Regions from separate parts of the Rhizobium brockwellii genome, predicted to be linked through region 2. Evidence: riboswitches for the same ligand, from Rfam matches in the RefSeq annotation. Region 2 holds a riboswitch; the other holds the start of a gene.
What was found. Region 2 has a riboswitch for cobalamin ahead of cobU (bifunctional adenosylcobinamide kinase/adenosylcobinamide-phosphate guanylyltransferase). Riboswitches for the same ligand answer to the same signal wherever they lie in the genome.
Positions count from the first base shown of each region.

Region 1: it holds a riboswitch for cobalamin, as region 2 does, so the genes downstream of both, nrdH (glutaredoxin-like protein NrdH) here and cobU (bifunctional adenosylcobinamide kinase/adenosylcobinamide-phosphate guanylyltransferase) in region 2, are expected to answer to the same signal.

Region 1 covers NZ_CP053439.1:3,921,179-3,926,534, reverse strand. The annotation lists gene RLCC275e_RS19295 (heavy metal translocating P-type ATPase) at 1-1,598, shown strand, start outside; cobalamin riboswitch at 1,860-2,086, shown strand; gene nrdH (glutaredoxin-like protein NrdH) at 2,350-2,571, shown strand; gene nrdI (class Ib ribonucleoside-diphosphate reductase assembly flavoprotein NrdI) at 2,586-2,990, shown strand; gene nrdE (class 1b ribonucleoside-diphosphate reductase subunit alpha) at 2,969-5,173, shown strand; gene nrdF (class 1b ribonucleoside-diphosphate reductase subunit beta) at 5,261-5,356, shown strand, end outside.
Region 2 covers NZ_CP053439.1:2,401,730-2,407,085, forward strand. The annotation lists gene cobN (cobaltochelatase subunit CobN) at 1-849, opposite strand, end outside; gene cobW (cobalamin biosynthesis protein CobW) at 854-1,903, opposite strand; gene cobU (bifunctional adenosylcobinamide kinase/adenosylcobinamide-phosphate guanylyltransferase) at 1,908-2,417, opposite strand; cobalamin riboswitch at 2,645-3,039, opposite strand; gene RLCC275e_RS12030 (chloride channel protein) at 3,294-5,084, shown strand; partial or broken gene RLCC275e_RS12035 (adenylate/guanylate cyclase domain-containing protein) at 5,114-5,356, opposite strand, start outside.

The DNA.
Region 1 (5,356 bases), 1.5 Mb from region 2:
TGTTCCTGTTCCTCGTCGGCGAGCTGCTGGAAGGGGTGGCAGCGGGCAAGGCGCGCGAAAGCATCCAGTCGCTGACAGCGCTGGTGCCGAAGACCGCGCTGCTCGAAGACAATGGGCAGCCGCGGGAGGTGCCGGCGGAAAGCCTTTCGGTCGGCGCCATCATCATGGTTCGTCCAGGCGACCGAATCTCGGCCGACGGCATCATTGTTTCCGGCGAGAGCGCGATCGACGAGGCGCCGGTGACGGGCGAGAGCACGCCGGTGCGCAAGGGCGTCGATGCCGTCGTTTTTGCCGGCACGGTCAATGGCGACGCGGTGCTCAGGGTTCGCGTCACGGCGGCTGCAGCCGACAATACCATCGCCCGCGTCGTCAAGCTGGTGGAGGAGGCGCAGGAATCGAAGGCGCCGACCGAGCGCTTCATCGATCGGTTCTCGCGCTATTACACGCCCGGCGTCGTCGTCGTTGCAGCGCTGGTCGCGGTCGTTCCGCCGCTGCTGTTTGCTGGGCCGTGGGGCGAATGGGTCTATAAGGGCCTTGCCATCCTTTTGATCGGCTGCCCCTGCGCGCTCGTCATCTCGACGCCGGCGGCAATCGCCGCCTCGCTCTCATCCGGTGCGCGGCGCGGGCTGCTGATGAAGGGCGGCGCGGTGCTGGAAACGCTCGGCAAGGTGACGATGGTCGCCTTCGACAAGACAGGCACGCTGACGGAAGGCAAGCCTCAGGTAACTGACATCATTTCGTTCGGGCTGAGCGAGGCGCAGGTCTTGTCGCGTGCGGCGGTGCTGGAGCAAGGCTCCAGCCATCCGCTGGCGCTGGCGATCCTCAACCGTGCCAAGGCCGATGGTGTTCCCGTGCCGCCGGCCTTCGAGCTGGAGGCGCTGCCGGGCAAGGGTGTCAGCGGCAAAGTCGGCGGTGAGACGCTGGACCTGCTGTCGCCGCCTGCCGCCCGCGAGCGCGGGACGCTCAGCGCCGAACAGGATGCACGCATCACGGCGCTGAACGACGAGGGCAAGAGCGTGTCGGTGCTGCTCGTCAACGGTGTTGCGGCCGGCCTGATCGCCATGCGCGACGAGCCGCGTGAGGATGCCGAGGCTGGGCTCGCTGCCCTCAAATCAGCAGGCGTCAAGGCGATGATGTTGACAGGCGACAACGAGCGGACGGCAGCAGCCGTTGCCGGCATGCTCGGCATCGACTGGCGCGGTGAGATGATGCCCGAGGACAAGCAGCGGGTCGTCGGCGAATTGAAGCGCCAGGGCTTCGTCGTCGCCAAGGTCGGCGACGGCATCAACGACGCTCCGGCGCTGGCCGCTGCCGATATCGGCATCGCCATGGGTGGCGGCACCGATGTGGCGCTGGAGACGGCGGATGCAGCCGTGCTGCACGGACGCGTTGGCGATGTGGCGCGGATGATCGAACTTTCCAAACGCACGATGCGCAACATCCTGCAGAATATCACCATCGCACTTGGGCTGAAGGCGGTGTTTCTGGTGACGACGATCGCCGGCATTACCGGGCTCTGGCCGGCGATCCTCGCCGATACCGGCGCCACCGTGCTGGTGACGATCAACGCACTGCGGCTGCTTCGAATAAAGATATAGCATTTCTTTCTTTCACACGTCCGGCGCTCGTCAACATGGTGGCGGCCGCCCGGGTGTTGCGGAGTGCCGCAACGACTCGCGCCTGAGCGCCTAATCGATTCCTGGAGAGCCGGTATATGCCGGCTCCTGGCTCGGCAGGCTTCTCCACAGCCTGCCGCTGTTAACCAGCTGTTATCCATGTTTTTCACAGGAATGTAGCAATTTCAAACATGCCGTAACGCGACGCACAAACCATCCGTTGACGTCAACTTTGATTCGAGTACTATATCTTGTGTTCAAGGTTCCTTCGATTCGTCAGGATCGCGGGCTAAGACGGGAATACGGTGCGTTTTGCCATGAAGGCAAAACAAGACCGGAGCTGCCCCCGCAACTGTAAGCGGCGAGCAACTGTCCGATTTCAGGTCACTGAGGCATGATGCTTTGGGAAGGCTGGGGGCAGGGTGCTTCGACCCGCAAGCCAGGAGACCTGCCTTGAGCGAAACGTCCACGTGCGGGGTGTCCGGAAGGTTGTGCATGTCAGGCGGATTAAATCCGCATCTGTTGCGCTGCCCCCGAACGTCCGCATGAGCACTTCGGGGTTGAAGTCATGTCGAGAGAATCAAAACCGCCGCCCGCACAGATCCTGCAAGGGATAATGCCCGGCGCCTGAAGCGCCGCCCTAATCAGATTGATTGCCAAGTTTTGCCTCGGACGCTGCAAGGCGCCCGATCCCCGTTTTTCGTCCGGAATCCATTGAATCACGAGGAACATGATGACCATCACCGTCTACAGCAAGCCTGCCTGCGTCCAGTGCACTGCCACCTACCGCGCCCTCGACCGGTTGGGTGTCGATTATGACATCGTCGATATCTCTGAGGATGCCGAAGCGCTCGATCGCGTCCGCAGCCTCGGCTATATGCAGGCGCCTGTGGTCATCGCCGGCGAGCAGCATTGGGCGGGCTTCCGTCCCGACATGATCAGCGCGCTCTCCTGACCTGAGGACAAGCGATGGGCCTGATCGTCTATTATTCCAGCCGATCCGAGAATACCCATCGGTTCGTCGCCAAGCTCGGACTGCGCGCGGCGCGCATTCCGCCAGTTGGCGCAGACGCGTTCCATATCCGCGAACCCTTCGTGCTGATCGTGCCGACCTATAGCGGCGACGGCGGCAAGGGCGCCGTTCCCAAGCAGGTGATCCGTTTCCTCAACGAAGCGGAAAACCGAGGACACATCCGCGGCGTGATTGCCGCGGGCAACAGCAATTTCGGCGAGACTTACGGGCTCGCCGGTGACGTGGTCTCGCAGAAATGCCAGGTGCCGTACCTCTACAGGTTCGAGCTGCTGGGCACGGAAGACGACGTCGCCAACGTCAAACACGGAATGGAACGGTTTTGGACACAGGAACACCTCTGACGCGGGATGCGGGCGCAAAACCGCATAACACTTTTGCTCATCCCGCCAGCGAACGTCCTTTGAAAGCGGCGGAAACGCTCGACTACCACGCTCTGAATGCGATGCTGAACCTCTATGACGACGAGGGGTGGATCCAGCTCGACAAGGATCGAATGGCTGCCAAGCAATATTTCCTGCAGCATGTGAACCAGAACACGGTGTTCTTTCACAATCTCCGGGAAAAGCTCGATTACCTCGTGACCGAGGGCTATTACGAGCAGGAGGTCCTCGACCAGTATTCCTTCAACTTCGTACGCGACCTGTTCGACCAGGCCTATGCCAAGAAATTCCGCTTCCCGACCTTCCTCGGCGCCTTTAAATATTACACCAGCTATACGCTGAAGACTTTCGACGGAAAGCGCTATCTCGAGCGCTATGAGGACCGCATCTGTATGGTGGCGCTGGCCTTGGCGCGCGGCGACGAGACCCTTGCCCGCGACATGGTCGACGAGATCATTTCCGGCCGCTTCCAGCCGGCAACGCCGACCTTCCTCAACGCCGGCAAGAAGCAGCGCGGTGAACTGGTTTCCTGCTTCCTGCTGCGTGTCGAGGACAATATGGAATCGATCGGTCGGTCGATCAATTCGGCGCTGCAATTGTCGAAGCGCGGCGGCGGTGTGGCGCTGTCACTGACGAATATCCGCGAGGCGGGCGCGCCGATCAAGCATATCGAGAACCAGTCCTCGGGCATCATCCCCGTGATGAAGCTGCTCGAAGACAGTTTTTCCTATGCCAACCAGCTCGGTGCGCGCCAAGGCGCGGGTGCCGTCTATCTCAATGCCCACCACCCCGACATCATGCGCTTCCTCGATACCAAGCGCGAAAATGCCGACGAGAAGATCCGCATCAAGACGCTGTCGCTCGGCGTCGTCGTGCCCGACATCACCTTCGAACTCGCCAAGAACAACGAGGATATGTACCTGTTCTCGCCCTATGACGTGGAGCGCGTCTATGGCGTGCCCTTCACCGAGATTTCGGTGACGGAAAAATACCGCGAGATGGCTGATGATGCCCGCATCTCCAAGAGGAAGATCAAGGCGCGCGAATTCTTTCAGGTGCTTGCCGAAATCCAGTTCGAGAGCGGCTACCCCTACATCATGTTCGAGGACACGGTGAACCGGGCGAACCCGATCGCCGGACGTATTTCGATGAGCAATCTATGCTCGGAAATCCTGCAGGTGAGCGAGGCGAGCGAATATCGTGACGACCTTTCCTACAAACATCTCGGCAAGGATATTTCCTGCAATCTCGGCTCGCTGAATATCGCCGCGGCAATGGATTCGGCCGATTTCGGCAAGACGATCGAGACCTCGATCCGGGCGCTGACGGCCGTCTCCGACATGAGCCACATCTCCTCGGTTCCCTCGATCGAGAAGGGCAATGACGAGAGCCATGCGATCGGCCTCGGCCAGATGAACCTGCACGGTTACCTCGCCCGTGAACGCATCTTCTACGGCTCCGAGGAAGGCGTCGACTTCACCAACATCTATTTCTATACGGTGACCTATCACGCGATCCGCGCCTCGAACCTTTTGGCGGTCGAACGCGGCACGAGCTTCAAGGGCTTCGAGAACTCGAAATATGCCTCCGGCGAATATTTCGACAAATATACCGACCGGCTCTGGGAGCCGGCGACGGAGACGGTGAGGGCGCTGTTCGAGACGTCAGGCATTCACATTCCGACGCAGGAAGATTGGGTGGCGTTGAAGAAGGCGGTGATGGCCTCCGGCCTCTATAACCAGAACCTGCAGGCGGTGCCGCCGACAGGCTCGATCTCTTATATCAACCACTCGACCTCCTCGATCCATCCGATCGTCTCGAAGATCGAGATCCGCAAGGAAGGCAAGATCGGCCGTGTCTATTATCCGGCGCCGTTCATGACCAACGACAATCTCGACTATTATCAGGATGCCTACGAGATCGGGCCGGAGAAGATCATCGACACCTATGCGGCGGCGACCCAGCATGTCGACCAGGGCCTGTCGCTGACCTTGTTCTTCCGCGACACGGCAACGACACGCGACATCAACAAGGCCCAGATCCATGCCTGGAAGAAGGGCATCAAGACGATCTACTACATTCGCCTTCGCCAGATGGCGCTGTCCGGCACCGAGGTGCAGGGCTGCGTATCCTGTACGCTGTGATTTGATTGCCGCTGGCGCTGCAAGAAGCGGGAGGGTTCCGCAGTTCCCTTCGCCATGCAGATGCCGACGCCCGAAAAGGACCATCCGATGAACATGCAAGTCAAACCCGCTTCCCGCGTGCGCGCCATCAACTGGAACCGCATCGAGGACGACAAGGATCTCGAAGTCTGGAACCGGCTCACC
Region 2 (5,356 bases):
TGTGGGTTCGAATTCCACCTCTTCCGTCGAACCTGAGGTACCCCCCTCTGTCCTGCCGGACATCTCCCCCACAAGGGGGGAGATCAGGGATGATAGGTCTCGTTCCATCTCCCCAGCCGAAGGTGCTGCATCTTCAAACGGTTCTTTTATGGGAAGCCCTGGCAACTTGCCAATCTCCCCCCTTGTGGGGGAGATGTCCGGCAGGACAGAGGGGGGTATCTCGATCTCTGCGGATAAGGCGGGCACCACACCCAAAGACACCTCCGCAACAACCCGCAGCCACTCCTCGACCCCGATCAACCCCCGCCCCGGCCACCAAATACCCGCCTTCATCAAAGGCACAGCCGCCGCCGGCTTCTCCGCGCCAGACAACATCGCCTCGGCATAATCGAGAAAGGCCCGCGCATTGGCATCGCCGCCCTCGATCAGATAGGCCCAGAGCGCGTTGAGATCGTCGAGGTCAATATTGGAGAAAGGCACCAGCCCCGCATCAGGCCTGGCGTCACCCGGTAGCACCGCGATCAGCGCACCTGAACGCGCCGCCGCCGCATGCAGCGCTTCCAGCGCGTAGTGGAAATAGCTGGCGCCGCCGAGCGCACGCACGATGATCAGCTTCGCATGCCGCGCCGTGCGCTCGACATAGGTATCAACAGACATCGGATGCTTCAGGCTCATCAGGCTGGCGAGCCGGAGCGAAGGCCCCGCCCCGCGATCGCGATGGGCGGCGGCGATCGCTACAAGCTCGCTGTCGGCCGCCGACAGGAACAGGATATCGCCCGGCGTCTGCCCGAGGTCGATTGCCTCCTCGCCGTCGCTGATCGTTCCCTGCTGGGCCAGAAGCAGATGCATCGGTCTATGCCAGCGCTTCGATCGCTGCCCTCACCGCGCCCTGGTCCATTTCGTGCAGGCCAATGACGACGAGGCGTGTGCCGCGCTTTTCTCCGGCTACCCAGGCGCGGTCGAAATAATGGTCGATGCGGCTGCCGACGGCCTGGAGCTGCAGGCGCATCGGCTTGCCTGAAACGTCGACGAAACCCTTGAGACGCAGCACGTCATGGGCTGATATGATGTCCTTCAGCGCTTCGACGAAGCCGGCGGGATCGGCAATGGGTCCGAGATCGACGACGAAGCTGTCGAATTCATCATGGTCGTGCGGCGCACCGTCTTCATGCTCCAGCTCGTGATGCGACTTGCGATTGGCGACATCGTCCTCCGTGCCGACGCCGAGGCCGAGCAGAATGCCAGCCGACACCTCGCCATTCCGCGCCTCGATCATCACAGGCTTGCGCACCGTGCGGGAGGCGACCTCGTCTCGCACCCTGATAAGGCCCGCAGCATCGATGAGGTCTGTCTTGTTGAGCACGATGAGGTCGGCGCAGGTCAGCTGGTCCTCGAACAGCTCCTCGATCGGGCTCTCGTGATCGAGCGATTCATCCTCGGCGCGGCGCGCATCGACGGCATCATGGTCGTCGGCGAAGCGGCCGGCGGCAACGGCGGCGCTGTCGACCACCGTGATGACGCCGTCGACGGTCACATGGGTGCGGATGTCGGGCCAGTTGAAGGCGGCGACCAGCGGCTGCGGCAGGGCAAGACCAGAAGTCTCGATGACGATATGGTCGGGCCTCTGCTCGCGCTCGAGCAGCTTCGTCATCGTCGGGATGAAATCGTCCGCAACGGTGCAGCAGATGCAGCCATTGGTCAGCTCGATGATGTCGTCCTCGGTGCAATTCTCCGCACCGCAGCCTTTCAGCACGTCGCCGTCAACGCCGAGATCGCCGAATTCATTGATGATGAGCGCAATCTTCTTGCCGCCGGCATTGGTGAGCAGGTTGCGGATCATCGTCGTCTTGCCGGCACCGAGGAAGCCGGTGATGACGGTTGCAGGAATCTTCTGCTGGTTCATGGACTTAACCCTTCATTTTCAGCGACAGGCCTGCCGCGATGAAATAAACTTCGGCGGCCTTCGCCGCGATCGATTGGTGCAAACGGCCGGTATGATCGCGAAAATCCCGCGCCATGCGATTGTCAGGCACGATGCCGAGACCGACCTCATTGGAAACGAAAACGAGCCGCGCTTTCACGGCGGGCAGGAAATCGGCAAGGGCGGCGAATTCCGCCGCCATGTTCCGCTCCTCTATCATCAGATTGGTGACCCAGAGCGTCAGACAGTCGACCAGCACGATGCGGCCCGGTCCGTCGATGGCGGTGAGCTTGCCGACAAGATCGAGTGGCTCCTCATGCGTCGTCCAGGACGGACCGCGATCAGCCTTGTGTTGGGCGATGCGCGCCTGCATCTCCTCGTCCCATGCACGGCCGGTCGCGACATAGTGACGGTCGAGGCCGGTCGCCGTCACGAGGTCTTCGGCGAACCGGGATTTGCCGGAACGTGCGCCGCCGAGGATGAAGGTGGCGGTCATACTCAAACGCCCCTCAGGGAGAGTGCATAGCCGTGGCTTGTTCCGAGTGCACCTTTCTCGGCTACTGAGGGTGTGACACCCCAGCATTCGACATAAGCGGCCGAAAACACTCCTCTTGCAGCGCTACTTGGAGGCGTGGCATGCGCCGCACCAGGCTGCGCCGAATTCAATCGTTGAGCCAAGACAACCTCCGTGCTGGCAACGGGCATAGTGCCCAGGTGTGGGCTTCTCGCCCGGCACGCATGGCAGGTCTCCTGGCTCGCGGTTATCGGCCGCGATCGGGGCGGACCGGAAACCGGTCGCCCTGATCGTGCCAGCGGATCATCCTCGCCTTCCCGGCTGCATCAGTGAAAAGGTGGACGATTCGTAGATTGAGAGGCGTCCGACCCCGGTTGATCACCATGCATATCCAGTGGCTTTTCCGGCATGTCGCCCGTCCCGCCCGCTTGCATGATTGCAAGCCGCCGGCCGGAAGGGCTTAGTGCCGGATGGAAGACCCTGACCGCTCTACAGTCGCGGGGTCGGCTGTGATGAAGGCGCCCGGCTTGGGTCCGCCCCGTCACATTCCCTTTTCATCCGGAAGGGCGTACACCGATCCGGAACCATCCGTTATGTCAGGATGGTCAGTCGACCATCCGTTAGCAGGGATGGTTAGGCAAGCTCAGAGGTGAAGTCAACCAGCGCTGAAGACCGGTCAAAAGCTGGCGAGTTGGGACACTCACGGCAACACGACTAACTCTACCAACATTATCTTCATTTATCAGAGACTTACGTCATAAATATTTATCCCCCGCGCCGGCTTTTCGCCGCAATTAGGTCGCAAGCGGACTGCGCCTTCGCCCTTGACCGGGCCTCTCTCTGCCTAGTTGTCTCACCATGCTTATGAAATTGGATCGGCGCCGTTTCCGCGCGCTGCGTGTTTTCTTCGATCCGGGACGGCTGCGCGCGCTGACCCGCCGCAGCGAGGTCGGCCTGTCGTTGGCGGGCGCGGTCGTCGGTATCACCTCTGGCCTTGCCGTCACCGGCATGAGCTACGTGTCCAACGAACTGCACCAGCTGGTCTTCGGCATCGCCGACAGCGAGCGACTGAGCGGGTCCGAAATTGAGAACAAGATGCTGCTGCTCAGCGCGCCCGTTATCGGCGGCATCCTGCTTGGCCTGCTGCTCTTCGTGCTGGCGAAAAGGCGCAAAAAGCCGATGGTCGACCCGATCGAGGCCAATGCCCTGCATGGCGGCCGTCTGTCCTTGACCGACAGCATCATCGTTGCCGTGCAGAACCTGATTTCCAACGGCTTCGGTGCCTCGGTCGGCCTTGAGGCCGGCTACACCCAGCTTGCTGCCGGCCTCGCCTCGAAATTCGGCCTGAAGCTGCAACTGCGCCGGCCGGATCTGCGCATCCTCGTCGGCTGCGGCGCAGCCGGCGCCATTGCCGCCGCCTTCAACGCGCCGCTGACCGGTGCTTTCTATGCTTTCGAGCTGATCATCGGCACCTATACGATCGTCTCGCTGACGCCTGTCGTCGTCTCCGCCCTTGTCTCCACCCTGATCGCAAGGCTGCTTGCCGGCAGCGATTTCACCATCGATATCGGCAGCTTCGGCTCGGTCGTTCCGGCCGACTATATCCCGGCGCTGCTGCTCGGTGCTTTCTGCGCCGGCGTCGGCATCCTGATCATGCAGGGCGTCGCCTTCATCGAGGAACTGGCACGCAAGAGTGCAATCGCCCCGCCCTTCCGCCCGGCTCTCGGCGGCATCGTCGTCGGCTTGCTGGCGATGATTTCGCCGCAGGTGCTCTCGGCCGGCCACGGCGCACTGCATCTCAACCTCTCCCGCGATGTGGCGATCCCGACGCTGATCGGGCTGTTCCTGTTGAAATCCTTCGCCTCGGCGATCTCCATCGGCTCCGGCTTCAGGGGCGGCCTGTTTTTCGCCTCGCTGTTCATGGGTGCCCTGCTCGGCAAGCTCTTCGCCTATTGCGGCCCCTATTTCGCCGATGCGACGCTGACGCCGGTCATCTATGCCGTGGTCGGCATGAGTTCGCTTGCCGTCGCCGTCATCGGCGGGCCGCTGACCATGACGTTCCTGGCGCTCGAAATCACCGGCGATTTCCCGATCACGGCGCTGGTGCTCGCTGCCGTCATCACCTCGTCGCTCGTCGTGCGCTCTACCTTCGGCTACTCCTTCGCCACCTGGCGCTTTCATCTGCGCGGAGAAAGCATCCGCAGCGCCCACGACGTCGGATGGATCCGCAATCTGACGGTCGACAAGCTGATGCGCGCCGACGTCAAGACCGCAAAGGCGGGCATCACGCTGGAGCAGTTCAAGAAGGCCTTCCCGATCGGCTCGACCCAGCGCGTCATCCTCGTCGAGGAGAGCGACAAATATGCAGGCCTCGTGCTGGTTCCGGAGATCTACGCCAATCCGACCGATGCGCAGGACGAGGGCAAGACGCTTGCCGATTTCATCCGCTATCGCAATGATTTCCTGCAGCCGCAGATGAATGCCAAGCAGGCGGCGGCGATCTTCGACAAGAGCGAAAGCGAAGCACTCGCCGTCGTCAACAACCTGATCGAACGCAAGGTGATCGGCCAGCTCAGCGAAAGCTATACGCTGCGCCGCTACAGCGAAGAACTCGACCGCCGCCGTCGCGAGGTCTCAGGCGAGATCTGATCCGTCGTCGCGCCGATCGGATCTACGCTTCAAGATACGGCGTCGGCGAGCTTGAACACGTTTACCGCTTTCGAAACCCCCCGCAACTCGAAGGACCCCAGACATTCGTTGGCGACGGCGCAGGTGACGGCGAAGCTTTCCGACATCAGAAGGTGATGTCCGAGCGTGCTGCATAGTTTTTCGAGGCGCGAAGCCTCGTTGACGGCGCTGCCGATCACCGTGAAATCAAGCCTGCCGCGTGCGCCTATATTTCCGTAGAAGACCTCGCCGAG